2 regions of the Nonomuraea sp. NPDC049625 genome follow, and region 2 is predicted to be linked to the other one. Evidence: riboswitches for the same ligand, from Rfam matches in the RefSeq annotation. Region 2 holds a riboswitch; the other holds the start of a gene.
The links. A riboswitch is a leader RNA that binds a small molecule or an ion and turns the genes downstream of it on or off. The one in region 2 is predicted to bind cyclic di-AMP.
Positions count from the first base shown of each region.

Region 1: linked by a shared signal. The riboswitch ahead of AB0J87_RS46375 (C40 family peptidase) and the one ahead of AB0J87_RS08535 (C40 family peptidase) in region 2 are both predicted to bind cyclic di-AMP.

Region 1 covers NZ_JBFAOQ010000015.1:55,638-65,686, reverse strand. The annotation lists gene AB0J87_RS46390 (RDD family protein) at 1-60, opposite strand, end outside; gene AB0J87_RS46385 (RDD family protein) at 171-1,556, opposite strand; gene AB0J87_RS46380 (amino-acid N-acetyltransferase) at 1,642-2,211, opposite strand; cyclic di-AMP (ydaO/yuaA leader) riboswitch at 2,488-2,636, shown strand; gene AB0J87_RS46375 (C40 family peptidase) at 2,732-3,682, shown strand; gene AB0J87_RS46370 (LuxR C-terminal-related transcriptional regulator) at 3,709-3,921, opposite strand; gene AB0J87_RS46365 (helix-turn-helix domain-containing protein) at 4,564-4,965, opposite strand; gene lysX (bifunctional lysylphosphatidylglycerol synthetase/lysine--tRNA ligase LysX) at 5,050-6,531, opposite strand; gene AB0J87_RS46355 (hypothetical protein) at 6,678-7,169, shown strand; gene AB0J87_RS46350 (type III pantothenate kinase) at 7,236-8,018, opposite strand; gene AB0J87_RS46345 (L-aspartate oxidase) at 8,022-10,049, opposite strand, start outside.
Region 2 covers NZ_JBFAOQ010000002.1:249,351-259,399, reverse strand. The annotation lists gene AB0J87_RS08560 (sugar ABC transporter permease) at 1-296, shown strand, start outside; gene AB0J87_RS08555 (carbohydrate ABC transporter permease) at 293-1,210, shown strand; gene AB0J87_RS08550 (glycosyltransferase family 4 protein) at 1,217-2,338, opposite strand; gene AB0J87_RS08545 (M48 family metalloprotease) at 2,371-3,990, opposite strand; gene AB0J87_RS08540 (hypothetical protein) at 4,002-4,808, opposite strand; gene AB0J87_RS08535 (C40 family peptidase) at 5,366-5,881, opposite strand; cyclic di-AMP (ydaO/yuaA leader) riboswitch at 5,955-6,119, opposite strand; gene AB0J87_RS08530 (NlpC/P60 family protein) at 6,514-7,488, opposite strand; gene AB0J87_RS08525 (NYN domain-containing protein) at 7,620-8,942, opposite strand; gene AB0J87_RS08520 (phosphotransferase family protein) at 9,087-10,049, shown strand, end outside.

The DNA of each region.
Region 1 (10,049 bases), on a different contig from region 2:
GGCGAGCCGTTCCCACCATTCCGCGGGCGGCGCGTCCGCCCGCGGCGGCGACCCGGCCATAACCCCCACCTCGCGTCATCAGCGGCTCAGGTTCCCCATTTTGGTACGGCCTGTGCACACAAAACAGGGGCCGACGCGAAGCCGGCCCCTGCTTTTACCTGACGCTTGGACTACTTGATCTTCACCACCACGGTGTTCGCGAACTTGTCCGCGAACGTCTGCTGCAGCGGCTTGTCCCAGAGCTGGGAGGCGCCGTTGACGCCCACGGCCGCGTAGGCGAGCAGCGTGCCGATGAAGCTCAGCGGGAGGGCGCCGAGCACATAGCCGCCCCAGGTGACGCCGGCGCGCTTGAGCGCCACGTCGGTCGGCAGGCCGCCAGGCGGTATGCCCTGGCCCACGGGGACGACCTTGATGCCCATGACCATCTTGCCGACAGTCTGCCCCTTCGCCTTCAGCAGGAAGAAGTCGTAGAGGACCCATATGACGGTCACGATGATCGTTATCAGGATGCCCACGACCAAGCTCGAGAAGAAGCCGCTGCTGCTGCCGCTGCTCGAGACGTAGCTGGCCACGAGGATCGCCGTCAGGATGGCGCTGATGACGAGGTTCACGATGAAGAGGATGACTCCGTCGATGAGCCTCGCCACCAGGCGCTGCCACCACTCCGCCAGCGGTGCCGGCGCGCCGGGCGGCTGCACGCCCACGGGCCCGGGCTGGCCGTAGGCCTGGCCGTAGCCGGGCTGGCCGTACTGCTGCGCCTGCCCGTAACCCTGCTGCCCGTACTGCTGCTGGCCGTACTGCTGGTCGCCGTAGCCCTGCTGTGCGTAGCCGGGCTGGGACTGCTGCTGCTGGCCGTAGCCCTGCTGGCCGTACTGCTGCTGGCCGTAATCGGGCTGCGACTGGGGCTGCTGCCCGTACTGCTGCTGGCCGTAGTCCGGCTGGGACTGCGGCTGCTGGCCGTACTGCTGCTGGCCGTAGTCCGGCTGCGACTGGGGTTGCTGGCCGTACTGCTGGCCGTAGCTCTGCTGGCCCGACTGCGGCTGCTGGCCGTAGCCCGGCTGGGACTGGGCCTGCTGGCCGTAGCCGGGCTGGGACTGCTGCTGCTGGCCGTACTGCTGGCCGTAGCCCTGCTGACCCGACTGCGGCTGCTGGCCGTAGCCCTGCTGGCCGTACTGCTGCTGGCCGTAGTCCGCCTGGGACTGCTGCTGCTGGCCATAGCCCTGCTGCCCGTAGCCCTGCTGGGACTGGGCCTGCTGGCCGTAGTCAGGCTGGGACTGCTGCTGCTGGCCGTACTGGGGTTGCTGGCCGTACTGCTGCTGTCCGTACTGGGGTTGCTGACCGTACTGCTGTTGCTGTCCGTACTGCTGTTGCTGGCCATAGCCCTGCTGACCGTACGGGGGCTGCTGCCCATAGGCGTCGTCCGCCCGGTAGCCGATCACAGTCGCGTCCGGGTCGGGCTCGCCGGGGTGGCGGCCCTGGTTCTGCTGCCCGTAATAGGGAGGCGCAGAGTTGTCTCCGGATTCGTCCTGTGGATACGGCGGCTGTCCGGTGCTCACCGTGTCACCTCGCTTCGAGTGCGCATGTGGCACGTGTCAGGACACATGCCTGTGCTGCCCAACGTATCGACATAGGTATCAACAATCACCTTTCCATCTGGTCAAGGTCCACGTCACCCGATGTCAGGTGGAGCAGCATGCGGGTGTTTCCCAGCGTGTTCGGCTTGACGTGTTCAAGATCCAAAAACTCGGCAACACCCTCGTCGTACGAGGCCAGCAGTTCGGCGTAGACCTCAGGTGAGACCGGCGTGCCCTGAATCGGGCGGAACCCGAGTCGCGCGAAGAAGTCGACCTCAAAAGTAAGACAGAATACACGTCGCAGACCCAAATCCTTAGCCTGCTGGATCAGCGCGGAGACGATCCGGTGGCCGACGCCCATCCCCCGGCACTCGGGATCCACCGCCACCGTGCGGACCTCGGCGAGGTCCTCCCAGAGCACGTGGAGCGCGCCGCAGCCGACGACCTGCCCGCCTCGCTCGGCCACCCAGAACTCCTGTACGTCCTCGTACAGCGTCACCGTGGCCTTCTCCAGGAGCCTCGGCCCCGCCCCCGCGTAGGTGTCCACCAGGCGTCTGACCATGCGCACGTCGGGCGTGCGGGCACGCCGGACCACCACCGCGGTCTCGGGCACTGTCAGCTCGGCCACCTGCTCCATGGTTCTCCAGGGTACAGATCTCATTACGGCTCAGCCCTAACTCCCATGTCTCGGCCCATCTTGTTACATCTTGTGGTCAGATCGGCACGGGACCGCGCGGCCAGCTCGCACCCGCCGAAGGCGCGGACAAATAGGGCGTAGGGCCTCTTCTGCACGGGTGCCCACGAGATCACCTTGTGACCCTTCGGTTGTGAAACCTCTACAGACTTGGCAGTTCTGGTTGAGCACGAACCCGGAGTGCATTAGTGTCCAGCGACAATGTTTCCCGCGTGTCGCGCGGGAGGCACGCCCAATTCTCGCAAGAGAAGCCGGGGAACCGCCGGTGGCGACCTCCGACGCCACCACGGGGTGAATCCGAGTCTTTCGGTAGGGCTGCTCCGGCCCGAACCCGTCAGCTAACCCGGTAGGCGTCGACGAGAGGAGCTGGTTGGTGAAGCCCACGCTCAGCGGTGGGGGGAAGTCGGCGGGCAAGCACGCCCGCCCTCCGGAACGGGCCCGGCGACCACGCCGCGTAGGTGTGGTGAGTCTCACAGTCGCCGCGCTGCTGTTCGCCATCCCCGTCGGTTCGGCGTCCGCGGATCCCGAGCCCTCGCTGAAAGAGCTCGCCGACCAGGCCACGAAGTTGCACACCGACATCGAGACGCTGAGCGAGCAGTACAACGGCCAGCGGGAGAAGCTCAAGACCGCCAAGAAGGCCGCCGAGGCCGCGGAGAAGACGCTGACGAGCAGCGAGACGGATCTCGCCGCCAAGCGCTCGAAAGCCGTCGCGCTGGCCCAGAACGCCTACATCACGGGCGGTCTGAAGACCCTCGCCTTCGCCACCTCCGACGACCCCGAGGGCTTCCTCAACCGCGCCGCGACCTCGTACGCGCTGCAGACCGAGCAGGGCGAGGAGATCAACCAGCTCACCAAGGCGATGGACACGGCCACCCGCGCCAAGGAGAGCGCCACGGCCCGCATCGACGAGGTCCAGAAGCTCGTCACGGACCTCGAGGCCAAGCGCAGCAAGATCACCAAGCTGGTGACGAAGGTCGAGAGCAGCCTGTTCAGGCGGGCCCTGGGCGAGGCCGGGCGCCCCGGCACGCGGGCCGTGCGCGTCAACCTGCCGATCCCGGGCTCGGGGAAGGCCGCTGAGGCCGCGCGGTGGGCGCTCACGCAGCAGCTCAAGCCGTACGTCTGGGGCGCCGAGGGCCCCGGCTCGTACGACTGCTCCGGGCTCGTCATGGCGGCGTTCCAGCGGGTGGGCATCTCGCTGCCGCACTACACCGGCGACCAGTGGACGGCCGGCCGGCACGTCTCGCGCGAGGAACTCCGGCCGGGCGACCTGGTGTTCTTCTACAGCGACCTGCACCACGTGGGCATCTACATCGGCGGCGGCATGATGGTGCACGCCCCGCAGACCGGTGACGTCGTACGGATCGCGTCGATCGCGAGGCGGCCGTTCGCCGGCGCGGTGCGCATCGCCGACTGAGCCCGCACCCCGGCGGTCCGCCGCGGCTAGATCAGCTGGCGGCGGGCTGCCCAGGCCACGGCCTCGATCGCCGTGGCCACGCCTATGCGGTCGCAGATGCCGCGCAATCTTCGTCGTACCGTGCGCCCGCTGATATCCAGCCGCCGCCCAACCCGATCGACCGTGACTCCCTTGGCCAACTCCGCCAGCAGCGCCAAATCAGCATGGCTGAGCTCAACGCCTTCAGTGAGCACATCCATCGGGAGCCCTCCCCCCAACAGCAGAACTTGGACCTCACAGACGGGCCAAAGCCGCTCCTCGCAGACGGTAAACGCATCGTGGAAAGGTCGTCAAGCATGACAATCGCCGCACTTGACGAGCGCTATTGACATGATCCGCTATATATGACGCACTCGCGATATGTCAGAACGTAGAGTGATCACATTGGGGCTTCCGGAATGGCCCTGACCAGCGTTCCGGTTTTCGATCAGTTCGCCATGGATATTCCGCATGATCGATACCCGCGTTATCGCGGGACACGCGTCCGTGACGCGATCTTTCCGGCGCACGGGAAGCCACCAATCGCTCGCTTTGTGCTGCGCTCCCACATGATCCGACAACCCAGGTCAGGCAGTTGATTAAGGCAATTGGATCAATCCGCCATGGCAATTGCCGCCGCGGGTTCAGGTCGGCGGCCCGCCGGGTGGCGGGCGTTCTGCTCTGACCGCCGGGCCGGGCGGCCTCGTTTCCGGGTGCGCGTGCCCGGCGGGATCACAGGGGTGGCCGGGGCACCACGGACGCTCCCTGACCCGCGCCTCCGCGGCCTTGACGCGATGCTTACAAGCGGCTTCGGATCGGAAACCGGGCGGCCCGGAAGCCGGATTCGCGACGGCGATGATCGCTCAGGTGCCGGCGGCGTCGTAGCGGTCCCTGGCGGCCTCGACGTCCTCCATGTGCGCCTCGGCCCAGCTCTTGATCGCGGCCACCAACGGCATCAGGCTCTCGCCCAGCGGGGTGAGCGCGTAGTCCACCCGTACCGGCACAGAAGGGGTGAGCGTGCGCGAGACCAGGCCGTCACGCTCCAAGCCGCGCAGGGTCTGCGTGAGCATCTTCTGGCTGACGCCCGCGATGCGCCTGGACAGGTCGCTGTAGCGGCGCGGGCCCTGCGCCAGCGCGGTCAGCAGGAGGGTGACCCATTTGTCGCTGAGGGTGTCGAGCAGCTTCCTGGAGGGGCATTCGGCGAAGTACGCGTCGAAGACCTGTCTGGCCTCGTCCCGCTGCTCCGCCGCCGTCTTCGTGGCCATCCGCGCGCCCCTTCCCGATCGCTGCTTACCAGGAGAGGGTAGAGCGCCCCGGGCGGGCGCTCTACGACGGCGGCGGGACGCGGGTCAGTGGGTGGGCTTGACCAGCGGGAACAGGATGGTCTCGCGGATGTTCTTGCCGGTGAAGGCCATGATCATCCGGTCGATCCCCGCGCCCATGCCCCCCGTGGGCGGCATCGCGTACTCGAGGGCCTGCAGGAAGTCCTCGTCCAGCTGCATCGCCTCGAGGTCGCCCCCGGCGGCCAGGAGGGACTGCTCCACCAGGCGGCGGCGCTGCTCGATCGGGTCGATCAGCTCGGAGTAGGCCGTGCCCAGCTCCGTGCCGAAGCCGATCAGGTCCCACTTCTCGGTCAGCAGCGGGTTTTCCCGGTGCTGGCGGGTCAGGGGCGAGGTCTCCAGCGGGTAGTCCATCACGAACGTGGGCTGGACGAGCGTGTGCTCCACCAGCGCCTCGAAGAGCTCCTGCACCAGCTTGCCCTGGCCCCACTTCGGGTCCCAGTGGATCTCGCGCCGATCGGCGATCTTGCGGAGCTCCTCCAGGCCGGTCGCGGTGGTGATCTCCTCGCCCACGGCCTCCGACACCGCGCCGTACAGGGTGATGCGCGGCCACCGGGCGATCCCGAGGTCGACCTCCACCCCGTCATGGACGACCACCGTGGTGTCCAGGGCGGCCACCACGGCCTTCTGGTACATCCGCTGGGTCAGGTCGGCCATGTCGTTGTAGTCGAGGTAGGTGCCGTAGGCCTCGAGCATCGTGAACTCGGGGTTGTGCGTGGAGTCGGCGCCTTCGTTGCGGAAGTTGCGGTTGATCTCGAAGACCTTCTCGATGCCCCCGACCACGAGCCGCTTGAGGTAGAGCTCGATCGCGATGCGAAGGTAGAGCTCCATGTCGTAGGCGTTGATGTGGGTCTTGAAGGGCCGGGCCGCCGCGCCGCCGTGGATGGGCTGCAGCATGGGCGTCTCGACCTCGAGGTAGCCCTCCTCGTGCCAGAAGTCGCGCACGGCGCGCACCGTGGCGCTGCGCAGGCGGGCCATCTTCCGCGACTCGTCGTTGACGATGAGGTCGACGTAGCGCTGGCGGACGCGCGCCTCCGGGTCGGTGAGCCCGACGTGCTTCTCCGGCAGCGGACGCAGGCACTTGGCGGTGATCTGCCAGCTGTCGGCGAGGATGGACAGCTCGCCGCGCCGCGAGGTGATGACCTCGCCGGTCACGCCCACGTGGTCGCCCAGGTCGACGTCGCGCTTCCACGCGGCCAGCGAGTCCTCGCCCACCTTGTCGAGCGAGATCATGACCTGCAGATCGGCGCCGCCGTCGCGGAGCGTGGCGAAGCAGAGCTTGCCACCCACGCGGTTGAGCATGACGCGCCCCGCGACCGCGACCGTGTCGCCGGTGGCGGTGTCGGGCTCCAGGCCCTGGTATTTCTCCCGGACCTCGGCGTTGGTGGCCGTACGGGGGAAATTCACCGGGTAAGGGTCGACGCCTTCGCTGCGAAGGCGGTCGAGCTTCTCCCTCCGGATGCGCATCTGCTCGGGAAGTTCGTCGCTCACAAGAACAAAGGGTAGGGGATATGGCGACCTGCAAGGGTTCGTCGGCACGCTGCAGGACCGCTGCAAGAGCCCTCTTCTATCAATGTCTCACGAGCTCAGGGGGGAACCGGTAGGGAGCCGGTCCAAGGGGAGCTCAAGGAGAGAAGATGTTGAAGAAGATCGCGACAGGCTTCCTCGCCGTCGCCGCCACCAGCGCTCTGGCCCTGTCGCTGCCTTCCGCCGCCAACGCCGCCACGGCCGGCGCCGCGAACCACGACGACGACTACTCCGACTACTGGAGCCCCGTCTACTCCAAGAACGGCCTGGCGAAGTCGCAGGGCTGGATCGGCGTCAGCTGGGACGAGGACGGCGAGTCGAACGAGGTCACCGTCAAGGGCCGGCTCTACGACCTGGACAACCGCGACGAGGACGAGGGCGGCAAGTGCGCATTCGTGAAGTTCGAGGCCAGCGACTTCGACCACGACTGGTCGCCGGTCTTCTCCAAGAAGTACTGCGGCTTCCCCGGCTACAAGAAGTTCACCTTCTCGGAGAACGACGTCTTCAGCGTGCGGGTGAAGGTCTGCCAGATCGGCCAGTACAGCAACTACCCCACGAAGTGCAGCCCCTGGGACTACATCTACACCGCCGAGAGCGAGTGACGAGTCGTCCCCGGACGTGCGAGCGGCCTCCCACCCGAGCGGGAGGCCGCTTTTTCCTGTCGGGGCTCAGGCCGTGTTCCGCTTGTAGATCAGGCGCAGGCCGATGAGCGTCAGCCACGGCTCGTGCACGTCGATGGAGCGCGACTCGCCCACCACCAGCGCCGCGTGCCCGCCCGTGGCCACCACCGTCACCTCGTCGGGGTCGTCGGCCAGCTCGGCCGCCATCCGTTCCACGATCCCGTCCACCTGGCCCGCGAAGCCGTAGATGATGCCGGCCTGCAGGGCCTCCACGGTGTTCTTGGCGATCACCGAGCGCGGCCTGACCAGCTCCACCTTGTGCAGTTGGGCCCCGGCGGCGGCCAGCGCGTCGACCGAGATCTCGATGCCGGGCGCGGTCACCGCGCCGACGTACTCGCCCTTGGCCGACACCGCGTCGAACGAGGTCGCGGTGCCGAAGTCGACGATGACGCAGGGGCCGCCGTACTGCTCGATGGCCGCCAGCGCGTTCACGATGCGGTCGCTGCCGACCTCTTTGGGGTTGTCCATGCGTACGGGCACCCCGGTGCGGATGCCCGGCTCCACGATCACCGCCGTCACGTCGCCGTAGTAGCGGCGGCACATCTCACGCATCTCGTTGAGCACGCTCGGAACGGTCGAACAGATGGCGATGCCGTCAATGTCGGCCCCCTTGAGCAGCGGCGACTGCGCCAGCAGCCCCTGGAGGACGACGGCGATCTCGTCGGCGGTGCGGCGGGCGTCGGTGGCCAGCCGCCAATGCTCGATGACGTCCTCGCCCTCGAACAGCCCGAGCACGGTGTGCGTGTTGCCGACGTCGATCGTGAGCAGCATCAATTACCCCCGCAGATCCAATGCGATGTCCAGAGCCGGCGCAGAGTGCGTCAGCGCTCCCACCGCCAGATAGTCAACGCCAGTTTCGGCCACGCGACGAGCCGATTCCAAGGTCAATCCCCCGCTGGCTTCGAGCGCAACCCTGTTCCCTGCCCGATTTTTCACGACATGTACGGCGCGGTCCGTGTCCTCGATCGTGAAGTTGTCCAGCAGGATCTCCTCGGCCCCCTCGTCCAATACGGCCTCCAGTTGATCGAGCCGGTCGATCTCCACCTCGATCGGCAGGTCGGGGTAGCGCTCCCTGACCGCCCTGAACGCCGCGGCCACCCCACCGGCCGCCACGACGTGGTTGTCCTTGATCAGCGCGGCGTCCGACAGCGACATCCGGTGGTTCACGCCGCCGCCGCAGCGCACCGCGTACTTCTCCAGCGCCCGCAGCCCCGGCAGCGTCTTGCGGCTGTCCCGCACGCGCGCCGCCGTACCGCTGATCGCCTCCACCCACCTGCCGGTCAGCGTGGCCACCCCGGACAGGTGCGTGAGCAGGTTGAGCGCGGTGCGCTCGGCCGTCAGCAGGGCCCGTACCGGCCCCTCGACCGTCATCAGCACGTCTCCGGCCCGCACCCGCTCGCCGTCCTTGGCCCTCCTCTCGGTACGGGCGGCGCCCAGCCGGACGAACACCGCCTCCGCGACCGCCAGCCCGGCCACGACGCCGTCCTTGCGGGCCACCACGTCGGCCACCGAGCGCTGCTCGGCCGGGATCGTGGCCAGGCTCGTCACGTCGCCGGCCTCCTGCAGGTCCTCGGCCAGCGCCCGGTCGATCAGCGCGTCCACCTCGGCCGGGTCCAGCCCGGCGGCGGTCAGCTCCTGCGCCAGGCGCGGCGGAGTCGCGTCGCCGTGGGGCGTGTACGTCATGCGGGGGCCCTCCTCGGTCAGGGTCACGTCCAGGTGGCCCAGCCATTCGTTGTCGTCACGGGTGCCGTAGTCCTCGCGCCAGTGCGAGCCGCGGGTCTCGAGCCTGGCCGCCGCCGCGCCGGTGAGCACGGTGGCGACGGTGAGCAGGTTGGTGGCCTCCCAGGACTCGGTGCAGGCGGGCACCTCGACCGGCGTCCAGCGGGCGTCGCGCAGCGCCCTGGCCGTGGCCAGCAGCGACTCGCGGCTGCGCAGCACGCTCGCCCCGGTGCTCATGTGGCCCTGGATCCTGGGCCTGACCCTCGGGTCCACCAGGCCGGAGGCGGCGCCGCTCTCGACCGGCTCGCCCGGCGCGGGGCGTACCGCCTGGATGTCCTCGGCGATGCGCTCGGCGAAGACGAGCCCTTCGAGCAGGGAGTTGGAGGCCAGCCGGTTGGCGCCGTGCACGCCGGTGCAGGCCACCTCGCCGCACGCGTACAGGCCCTCGATCGAGGTACGGCCGCGCAGGTCCGTCATGACGCCGCCGCTCGCATAATGGGCGGCCGGGGCCACGGGGATCGGCTCGGTGGCCGGGTCGATGCCGTGCTCGCGGCAGACGGCGTAGATCGTGGGGAAGCGGGTCTCCCACTTCTCGCGGCCGAAGTGGCGGCCGTCGAGGTACATGTGGTCGCGGCCCGTCTCGCGTATCCTGCGCATGATCGCCTTGGCCACGATGTCGCGCGGCGCCAGGTCGGCCAGCTCGTGCGCGCCCTGCATGAACCTGACACCCTCGTGGTCGACCAGGTACGCGCCCTCGCCCCTGACCGCCTCCGAGATCAGCGGCTGCTGGCCCGTCGAGCCCTCGCCGAGCCACAGCACGGTCGGGTGGAACTGGACGAACTCGATGTCGCGCACCACGGCCCCGGCCCGCAGCGCGAGCGCGACCCCGTCGCCGGTGGAGACGGCGGGGTTGGTGGTGGCCGAGTAGACCTGGCCCATGCCGCCGGTGGCCAGCACCACCGCCCTGGCACGCACCGCGCCCACCCCGTCGCGGGCGCCTTCGCCCATGACGTGCAGCGTCACTCCCCTGGCCCGGCCCCGCGCGTCCTTGAGCAGGTCGAGCACCAGCGCGTGCTCGATCAC
Region 2 (10,049 bases):
TCGACGGGGCCGACGAGCGGCAGGCGTTCTTCCGCGTGGTGTTCCCGACCCTGCGGCCGGTCAACGTGATCGTGCTGGTCATCACGGTGATCGAGGCGCTGCGGGCCTTCGACATCGTCTACGCCATCAACAAGGGCAGGAACGGGCTGGAGCTGCTGTCCGTGCTCGTCACCGAGAACATCGTGGGCGAGGCCAGCAGGATCGGGTTCGGCTCGGCGATCGCGGTGATCCTGCTGGTGATCTCGCTGGGGTTCATCGTCACCTACCTGTCGCAGATGTTCAGGGAGGAACGATGACGCTCACGGCCCCGCCCGCCGCTCCCCCGGCCCAGGAGCGGCGCGCGCCGTCCCGGCGTCCGGTGCGGCCGTTGCGGATCCTGCTGCACGCCTTCCTGACGCTGGTGGCCCTCGGGTGGCTGCTGCCGCTCGCGCTGGCCGTCTACGCGTCGCTGCGCCCGTACGAGGAGACCGCCCGCCTGGGCTACTTCTCGCTGCCCGAGCACCTCACGCTCGGCTACTACGGGCAGGCGTGGTCCCAGGCCGAGCTGCCCCGCTACTACCTCAACACGTTGATCATCGTCGTGCCCGGTGTGCTGATCACGTTGTTCATGGCGTCGTTCACGGCCTTCGCCATCGCGCGGCTGCGCATTCCCGGGCGCAAGGCGCTGCTGATCGTGTTCACCGCCGGGAACCTGCTGCCGCCGCAGGTCCTCATCACCCCGCTCTACACCCTCTACACCCTCGTCCCGCTGCCCGCGTGGCTGTCGGGCTCGCAGTCGCTCTACGACTCCTACCTGGGGCTGATCCTCGTCCACGTGGCGTTCCAGTTCGGGTTCTGCGTGTTCGTCATGGCGAACTTCATGCGCACGATCCCCGAGGAGATCACCGAGGCGGCGCTGGTGGACGGGGCCTCGGTGTGGAAGCGGTACTGGCGGCTGACACTGCCGCTGTGCCGTCCGGTGCTGGCGGCGCTGTCCACGCTGCAGTTCACCTGGATGTACAACGACTTCCTGTGGGCGCTGGTGCTGATGTCGTCGGGCGACAAGCTGCCGGTCACCTCCGCGCTGAACAACCTGCGCGGCCAGTTCTTCACCGACTACAACCTGCTGGCCGCCGGGTCGGTGCTGGTGGCACTGCCCACGCTGATCGTCTTCCAGCTCCTGCACAAGCAGTTCGTCGCCGGTCTGACGCTGGGGGCCACCAAGGGCTAGAGGGGGCTAGAGGAGGGTGCGGAAGCGGGCGGCCACGTGCTCCCACGCCCAGTCGCGGGCGATCCAGTCGCGGCCGCCCGCGCCCATCTTGCGAGCCTTGTCGGGGTCGGTCAGCAGCTCGACGATCGCCTGGGCCACCTCGCCCGGGTCCTCTCCGTCCACGACCAGCCCCGTCTCGCCGGGCCGCACGGCGTCGGGCGCGCCACCGGACGCGCCGGCCACCACCGGCAGCCCGGTGGCGGACGCCTCCAGGAACACGATCCCGAGCCCCTCCACGTCCACCCCCTTCCACCGGGTACGGCACGGCATCGCGAACACGTCGGCGGCGGCGTAGTAACCGGGCAGGCTCGCGGCCGGCACCGTGCCGGTGAACCTGATCGACTCCCGCCCCGCCGCCAGGCGTTCCAGCGTCCTGCGGTGGGGGCCGCCGCCGACCAGCAGCAGCACCGCCTCCGGCACCGAGCGCAGCACCCGGGGCCAGGCCCTGATGAGCTGGTCCTGGCCCTTCCTCGGCACCAGCCGCGACACACACACGACCACCGGCCTGCCGTCCAGGCCCAGCTCCGCCTTGGGCGCGTCGGGGCGGAACTGGCCGACGTCCACGCCGGGCGCCAGCCGTACGAGCTTGCCCGGCGGGACGGCGGCGACCAGGCGGCCGCGCGTGTACTCGCCCAGGTACGTCACCACGTCGGCGTGCTCGCCGATCCTGCGCAACACGGCGCGGAAGCCCGGCGCGCTCGCCCACGACGCCTCGTGGCCGTGGGTGAGCATCACCACGCGCCGCGCGCCCGCCCGGCGCAGGCGGGGGGCGAGCAGCCCGAGCGGCGCCGCCGCCCCGAACACCACGGTCTGCGCGCCGTGCTCGGCCACCAGCCTCGCCGCCCTGCGGGCGACGGCCGGCGTCGGGAGCATGAGCCGCGTCGGATGCCGCACGATCGGGAACGGCTGGAGCTCGTCGAACTCCTCGCAGCCCGGCCAGGCGGGTGCATAGACGACCACGCCCGGCGTGCGCAGCGCGAGGCCGTGCACGAACGACTGGATGCCGCCCGGCCTGGGCGGGAAGTCGTTCGTGACGACCAGCACCTTGGGCCCCGCACCCGGCGTCGCGCCGGCCGCCGCGCTTGTCACCGCGCGTGTCACTGCACGTGTCACTGCACGTGTCACTGCACGGGGACGCCGTTCAGCTTGGCCCATGCACGGGCCATCGCGATGCGCTCGGGGCTGGAAGGATGGGACGCATAGAGCACATATTCCACCGCATCCGGCGACAAGTCGGAAATATTGGTGACTGCCAGGCGTTTCTGCATCGCTATGAACGTGGCCGGGTCGTGCGTGAGGTCCAGCGCATGAAGGTCGGCCCTGGCCTCGATCTGGCGGCTGATCAGGTTCTCGGCGGGGCTCATGAGCAGCGAGCCGAAGGTCATCAGGCCTATGACCGCGCCGACCGCGCGAGGATCGCCCAGGCCTGTGACGCCGGTGCGGCGGCGTACCAGGTCGAACACCCAGAACAGCAGGATCGCGCCCAGCGCGGCGCCCAGGGCACCGATGAACGTGCCGTAGAGCACGTCGTCTGTCTTGGCGTGGCCCAGCTCGTGCGCCACGACCAGCTCGACCTCGGCCTTCGGGGCCTTGAGCAGCGTGTCGTAGACGACGATGCGGCGCGTGGCGCCGAACCCGGACACGTAGGCGTTCAGCGCCGTCGTCCTGCGGGAGGCGTCGGCGACCAGCACGTCCTCGACCGGCACGCCGTCCCGCTTGGCCATGTCCAGGAGCTCGGTGCGGAGCTGGCCCTGCTGCATGGTCGTGAAGTCGTTGAACAGCGGCTCGAACACCACCGGGTAGACGAACGACGCCAGCACCGTCAGCGCGAACGCGCCCACGGCGGCCGGGATCCACCACCGCCTGAACTTGCGGGCCAGCGCCACGAGCACCAGCAGCATCAGGCTGAGCATGAACGCGTCGACGCCGATGTTCTTCAGCCGGTCGCTTCCCCAGGACCCCCAGGTCTGGATGGACAGGCCGTAACTGCGCAGCAGCGTCTCGCCCCAGATGGCGATCGGCAGCTTGATCAGCTGGGTGAAGAGGGTGATGACCACGACGCCCAGCACCACGCGGACCCACCAGGAGCCTTTGAGCCACGCCACCAGCTTCACGCCGAGCGGGGTGGCGACGAGCAGCCCGGCGATGATCAGCGTGAGGGCCAGCGAGAGGTAGGCGGGCAGGGTGCTGGCCGCGTCGAACGCCTCGGACCTGGCGATCTGCGCGGCGGTGAAGTCGCGGGCCGGGTCGGGTGGTCCGGAGGTCAGGAGGTGCCAGGGGGTGCTGAAGGCGGCCACGGCCGCGATCACCAGGCCGAGCAGCACGGCCGCCACCGCCGCCTGCCGCCTCAGCCGGCGCTCGCCGTCGGACTCCGGTGGCCCTCCCCCGTTCACGGACACACCCTCACCATGCCCCCGCCTTCCGCCGCCGCTCTCCTCCTTCACGAACACACCACCGCCGGCCACCGGCCCCGCGCTCTCCCCTTTCACGGGCGCGCCGCCCCCGGACACCAGCCCCGGGCTCTCCTCTTTCACGGGCGCGCCACCCCCGGACACCAGCCCCGGGCTCTCCCCTTTCGCGGACGCGCCACCCCCGGACACCGGGCTGACGCCCTCCCCCTTTACTGACGCGCTCTCACCGTGACCGCGCGCCTCGCCACTCAGAGCCGCGGTGCCTCCGGCCTCCTCACCCTCCTTCGACGCCTCTTGCGACGCGTCGTCCACGTTTCGCCGTTCGCTCATCTGCCTCCCCCTCACGCGAGCTGGTCTCGCACGTAGTCGCGCCACCGTGCCGTCAGCGTGGCCGCGGAGAGGCCGAGCGCGGCGAGTGCTCGGTCTACGCCGCCCGCGCGGGCGTCACGGTAGAGCCTCACCAGCGTCCTCTCACCGAACCGGTCAGCCAGGAAGCGACACGCCAGCCAAGCCTCCTGGTACGCCCGGGCGAGCCGGACGGAGTCCCGCCCGTCAGCCGCGAAAGCCGCAGGTCCGGGCAATTCCCTCGGCAGCCTCCCGGCCCGCACCTCGGCGGCGAGCTCGGCGGCCGCGGTACTCACAGGGAGCCCGGAGTCGCGGTAGCCGACGTAGTCGGCGAACCCCTCATAGAGCCATGGGGGCAGGCGGTCGGTGCCGGCGACGACGTGGGTGAGCTCGTGGGTGAGTACGACGTCCTTGCCGGTGGAGTTCAGCTTGGCGAAGAACTCGGGGACGATGATCACACGCCCGCGATCGGCCACCGCCGCCAACCCGTCGACCCGCCCCACCCCGGCCAGCCCGGCCGCCTCGGCGGCGGACGAGGGAACGACTACGAGCGGTCGTACTGACCTTCCGAGCACGGCCGACACCCGCTGCCCCGCCCGATCAGCCCTCCGTGCGATGTCGCCGAGCTCGGCGGGTGCGGTATGCCGGCCGACGACCACGGATCGCGCCCCGCGGACCACGACCTCGCCGTCACCCCACAGCCCGCGGACTCCGGCGGGAAGGATGGGGGAATCGGGGGTGGGGGCGCTGGCGGGGGCGACGGCGAGAAGCAGGACGGAGACGATCGCAGCCCGCCGACTCACCTGCCCTGACACGATGCCCGATCGTAGCCGCCGCCGACCCATGACCGGCCACTCCGCACCCCGAACCGCGCGCCCGTGAGAGCTGTCCACCCGCACCGCATGCGGTGGCTGCGCGCCAAAGGACCGCACACCGCGCGCCACCGGACGGGGAGCCTGGCCCGTGAGCCGTGACCCGAGGTCATGAAGCCGAGGGTCGTGGGGCTGAGGGTCGTGAGGCCGTGACGTCCTGGGGCCGTGACGTCGTGGGGCCGTGACGTCGTGGGGCCGTGACGTCGTGGGGCCGAGGGGCCGAGGGTTGGGCGGCTGTGGGGCCACGTGCGCGAGGCCGTGAGGCGGGGCCCCGTGAGGCGGGGAGCCGTAAGGCGGGCGGTGCGGGTGAGTGGGTGGGGTGGCTGTTTTGAGGGGGTGCCGTGGCGGTGGGTGCGTTGTGCGGGTCAGCGGGCGTCTTCCTGGAGGCCCTCAGCCAGGTGCGGCGGGTGGTGCCGCCCGTGCTCCGCCGTAAAAAAATGAAAGTGACAATGGGAGAGCCCCGCCCGGAGGAGCCGGGCGGGGCTTCTTCACATGCCGGGACGAACAGCGCCGACGAACGACGCCCGCCGCCATTCACTCAGCTTGTCGATGCGTACCCGTTCGCCTGTCCGAGGCGAGTGGACCATCTTGCCCTTGCCGACGTACATGCCCACGTGGCCGAGCCCCCTGAAGAACATCAGGTCGCCGGGCCGGAGGTTCCGCCACGAGACCTTGTTCCTGGTGCGGGCGAACTGGCTGGCCGCCACGCGTGGGAGCTTCACCCCGGCCTTCTTCCAGGCGTACTGGACGAGGCCGGAGCAGTCGAACGAACCAGGGCCTGTGCCTCCGTACCGGTATGGGTCACCGACCTGGTTCTTGGCCACGACGACGGCCTTGCGGGCCTTCGCCTTCTGACGGGCGACCTTGGCCGCCCTCAGCGCCGCGGCCGAGGTCGTCTTCGAGGTTCCGGCGGTTGCGGCCGCCTTGGTCGTCGAAGCCGAATCGGTCGTGGCCGCCTGAGCCGTTGGGGCATGGAGGATCGCACCTCCGGCCGTCACGGTCATCGTGAGCGCTACGCCACTCAGGGCAATGCGGGACAGACGGGGGTTATGCAGGGAGGTAGACAGGATTTCTCCTTGACTCTTCCACGAATGCCTACCGGGTTAGCTGACGGATTCGGGCCTGGAAGTCGCCCTACGGCGCGATGTGCGCGCCGATTCACCCCCTGATCCCTGGGGAACTGGGATCGCTGGGTCCCCGGCTCCGTGCCTCCTGGCTGCACGGATTCGGCAGGCCAACCGTCCCGACCAATGTGTTGATATGGGGACATTTGGGCGGTTGACCAGCGGATCTTTATCTGTCTCACACCGGGAAAGACCGGTGCGGGTTCGCGGGGGACATGGCTTGTTCACCGCGACGTCGCCAGAAGCTACGCCGAAGGGTCAAGGATCGGCAAAGCGGAACACCGCTTGTAAAGATCAGATAGTGGAGTCAGTAAGGAGGGAAATCCCTGCTGGAACACCAGGTTCCGTTACCGAAATGTGACGCTGCTCACATTTGTTTTCGCGCCCGTTTGTCAGGCCCCAAATGTCGCGTTTGTCACACTTGTTGCGACTCGTCAGGCGCGCTGGATCGTTCCCATCGCCCATCAGCCGAACCTCGTTCGGCTGCTGGGATCAACGATCCGGCGTCGTAGCTACGGGCGGATGGCGCCCACGAGGCGGCCGCCGTACGCCGAGAGTTTGACGACCTTGACCACGTCGCCCGTCTGCGGCGCGTGAACGATTTTCCCGTCGCCGGCGTAGATACTGACGTGACCCAAGCTCGAGCTGAAGATGAGGTCCCCCGGCTGGAGGGCGCTCAGTGAGACCTTGCGGCTCGCGCCCCAGGCCCACTGCTGCCAGGTCGTGCGCGGCAGTGACACGCCCGCGGCGCGCCACGCCGCCTGGGTCAGGCCGGAGCAGTCCCAGCCGCCCGGTCCCGTCCCGCCGAACACGTACGGCTTGCCCACCTGGGCGAAGGCGAAGCGCAGGACGGCGGCGGCGTTGCCCGAGGCCGGGCCCGTGTACTGGATGCCGACGCTGTTCGGGTTGCCGGGGTTGTAGGCGCCCAGCTTCTTCAGGAGCTTCTTCTGCTCGGAGATCAGCTTCATGATCTCCGAACGCTCCTTCTCGACCCCGTCCCGTTCCCGGTCGGCCGCCTCCAGCGCCTCTTCCGCCTTGTCGCGTTCGACCTTCAGCCCGCGGTTCTCCCGGTCGAACGCGGCCAGCTTCTCCGCCCGCTCCCGCGAGAGCTGCCCGGCCAGCGCCAGGCTCATCAGGAAGTCGTCGGGGCGGTCCGCGCTCACCAGGCCGGGCAGGGAGGTCACGTCGGTGCCGAGCTTGTAGCTGTCGACGGCCATGCCGATCACCTGGGCGCGCAGGTCCGCGACCGTCGCCAGCTTGGTCTTGTAGCGGTCGTTCAGCTTGGTGTAGGCGCCCTTGGCGGCCTTGTACCGCTCGGTGGCCGTGTTGAAGCGGTCGACGACCTTGTCGGCCTTGTCATTGAGCTTGTCGAGCTTGGCCTTGGCCTGCCCGAGGGTGGGCCGGGGATCAGCGACGGCGGCTCCCATGGGAGACAGGACCAGCCCGAACGCGAGACCCGCGGCCACCGGCACCCTGCCAAACCTCACTGTGTCGCCTCCCAGGGATGATATCTGGGGCGAATAGTACAGAAGTGGCGGGTGAGGTCACACGTTATCCGCCCAATTCGTAATATCCCTGGCACGGCGCGGCAAATCCGCACGTAAGGGGTGCAGGTAATCTAGGCCCGGCCCAGCCTGCGCAGCAGCAAGCCAGACGGAACGGGTCTGGCTCCCATCCGCCTGACGGACTCGGCCACCTCGCGGTCCGACGACACCACGGCCATGGCCCGGCCGGGCGGCTCGGCGCGTACGAGCTGGCGGATCAGATCGTCGGCGATCTCCCCCGGCTGGCTGAACAGCACCCGCACCCCGCGCGGCGCCACGACCTGCACCGGGGAATTGAGCTCGGCCCCGTCGAACACGACGGTGACCTCGACCCTCGTCTGCGCCACCAGTCCGCCGAGCCCGGTCATGAGCCGGGTGCGCTGGTCGGCGAGGGTGAGCGTGCCGTAGCCGGTCTTGGTCACGTTGTAGCCGTCAATGATCAGGTGGACCTGCGGCAGGGCCAGGAGCTGGTCGAGGAGCTGCGGGTCGTCGTCGGCCAGCGCCCGCGCGGGCACCCCCCGGACGCCGGGCCGCTCGCCGGTGACCGCGGCGACCGAGTCGGCGGGCCGGCTGATCATCGTGGGCAGGGCGAGCTCCCTGCGCAGCCCGGCCGAGGCGTCCTGCAGCGCGTCGAGCAGCACCCGGATGCGGGCGTCCTCGATGCTCCTGCCCTCGCGGGCGGCCCGGCGCGAGGCCTCCAGCTGCTTCTCCACGTCGGCCAGCCGCTCACGCAGCCGCCGCAGCTCGGACTCGCCCGCGGTGCCCGCGACCGTGGCGGCCGACCTGGCGTCCTCCGCCGCGTGCTCCATCTCCTCGGCCCGCTGCACCGCGGCCTTGGCCCGCTCGCGGGCGTCGTGGAGCTTGCGCCTCAAATCAGAATTTTCCGCCCGGGCCGCCCTGATCTGCTCGCGCAGCCGGTCGGCCTCCTCCTTGGCGGCGGTCTTCTGCGCGGCGAGCTGCTCGCGGAGCCGGTTGACGACCTCCTCGCGCTCCGATCCCTCGGCCGCCACGGCCGACTGCACCAGGTCCGTACGGGCGACCTCGATCATCTCCGCCCAGCCGGGCGGTCGGGTGAGGTAGGCGGCCGCGGCCACGAGCACGGGGTCGGCGGCCGGTGGGACATTTCCCTCGGCCAGGGACGCCACCAATTCGGGCCAGCCGGCCTCCACCGATTCGGCCACCAGCTCGCGGAACTTCTTGTCGTTCTCGAGCTGCGCCGCGATGGGCGCGCTGCCGAGTTTGGCGCGTTTTCGGGGGTCGAACTTGGCGATCCCGCGAAGGGGCGGCGGTATGGAGGCAGCGGGCATCGTCCCGAGGACCTGGGACGCCAGATCGACGACATTGAGCCGCACCTGCTCGGGAAGCGGGCGAGACAGGCCTTCACCCGCTGAACTCATCCCACTTGTCCCTTCGTGACATGCCCTTTCAGACAAGGGTACGGCTGCCGCGTACCTGACCGTAACGGCCACCTCTGTCTAGACAAGCGCTTGGTTGGGGATGTACGACTGAGCCGGGACGGGTGTTCACCCAGGAGGCCGACCATGGCAGAAGAGATCCGCACCTCCACCCGTGACCTGGTGGAACTGCGCGACAGCCTGGCCCGCTGGCTGCGCGGGAGGGTCGGGGCGAGCGCCTCGGTGTCCGAAGTGTCCAGACCCGCCGAGAACGGCATGTCCAGCGAGACCCTGTTCTTCACCGCGACCTGGGGCGAAGGGCGAACGCGCTGCGTAGCCAGGCTCGCACCTGCGGTAGAAGCCGTTCCCGTGTTCCCCTCGTACGATCTTCGGGCGCAGTTCGAGATCATGCGCCTGGCCAGGCAGAAAGCTGGGATCCCAGCGCCCAGGGCCCTCTGGTTCGAGCCGGACCCGGAACACCTGGGCACGCCGTTCCTCGTCATGGAGCGCGAGGACGGCGACGTGCCGCCGGACGTGATGCCGTACACGTTCGGGAGCTGGCTGCTCGACGCGGCGCCCGCGGACCAGCGCAGGCTGCAGGACGCCGGTGTGGCGGTCCTGGCGGCGCTGCACCGGGCGGAGTTCACGCCCGCGGAGCTCGCCCCGTTCGGGGCCGCCGGGTTGCGCGCGCACGTCGAGGCGCAGCGGGGCTATTACCAGTGGGCCCACGGCGAGTGGCCGATCCCGGTGCTGGACCGGGCCTTCCGGTGGCTCGAGTCGCACTGGCCGCGGGAGCCCGGGCCGGACGTGCTGTGCTGGGGCGACGCCAGGATCGGGAACATGATGTTCAGGGACTTCACCCCGGTCGCGGTGCTCGACTGGGAGATGGCCGCGGTGGGGCCGCCCGAGCTGGACCTGTCCTGGATGATCTTCCTCCACCGCTTCTTCCAGGACATCACGGTCTCCGCAGGCTTTCCTGGCATGCCCGACTTCATGCGCAGCGAAGACGTTTGCAGGAAATATCGGGAAATCACGGGGTACGAGCCTCGCGACATGGACTTCTACGAGATGTACGCGGCGCTCCGGCACGGCATCGTCATGGCCAGGGTG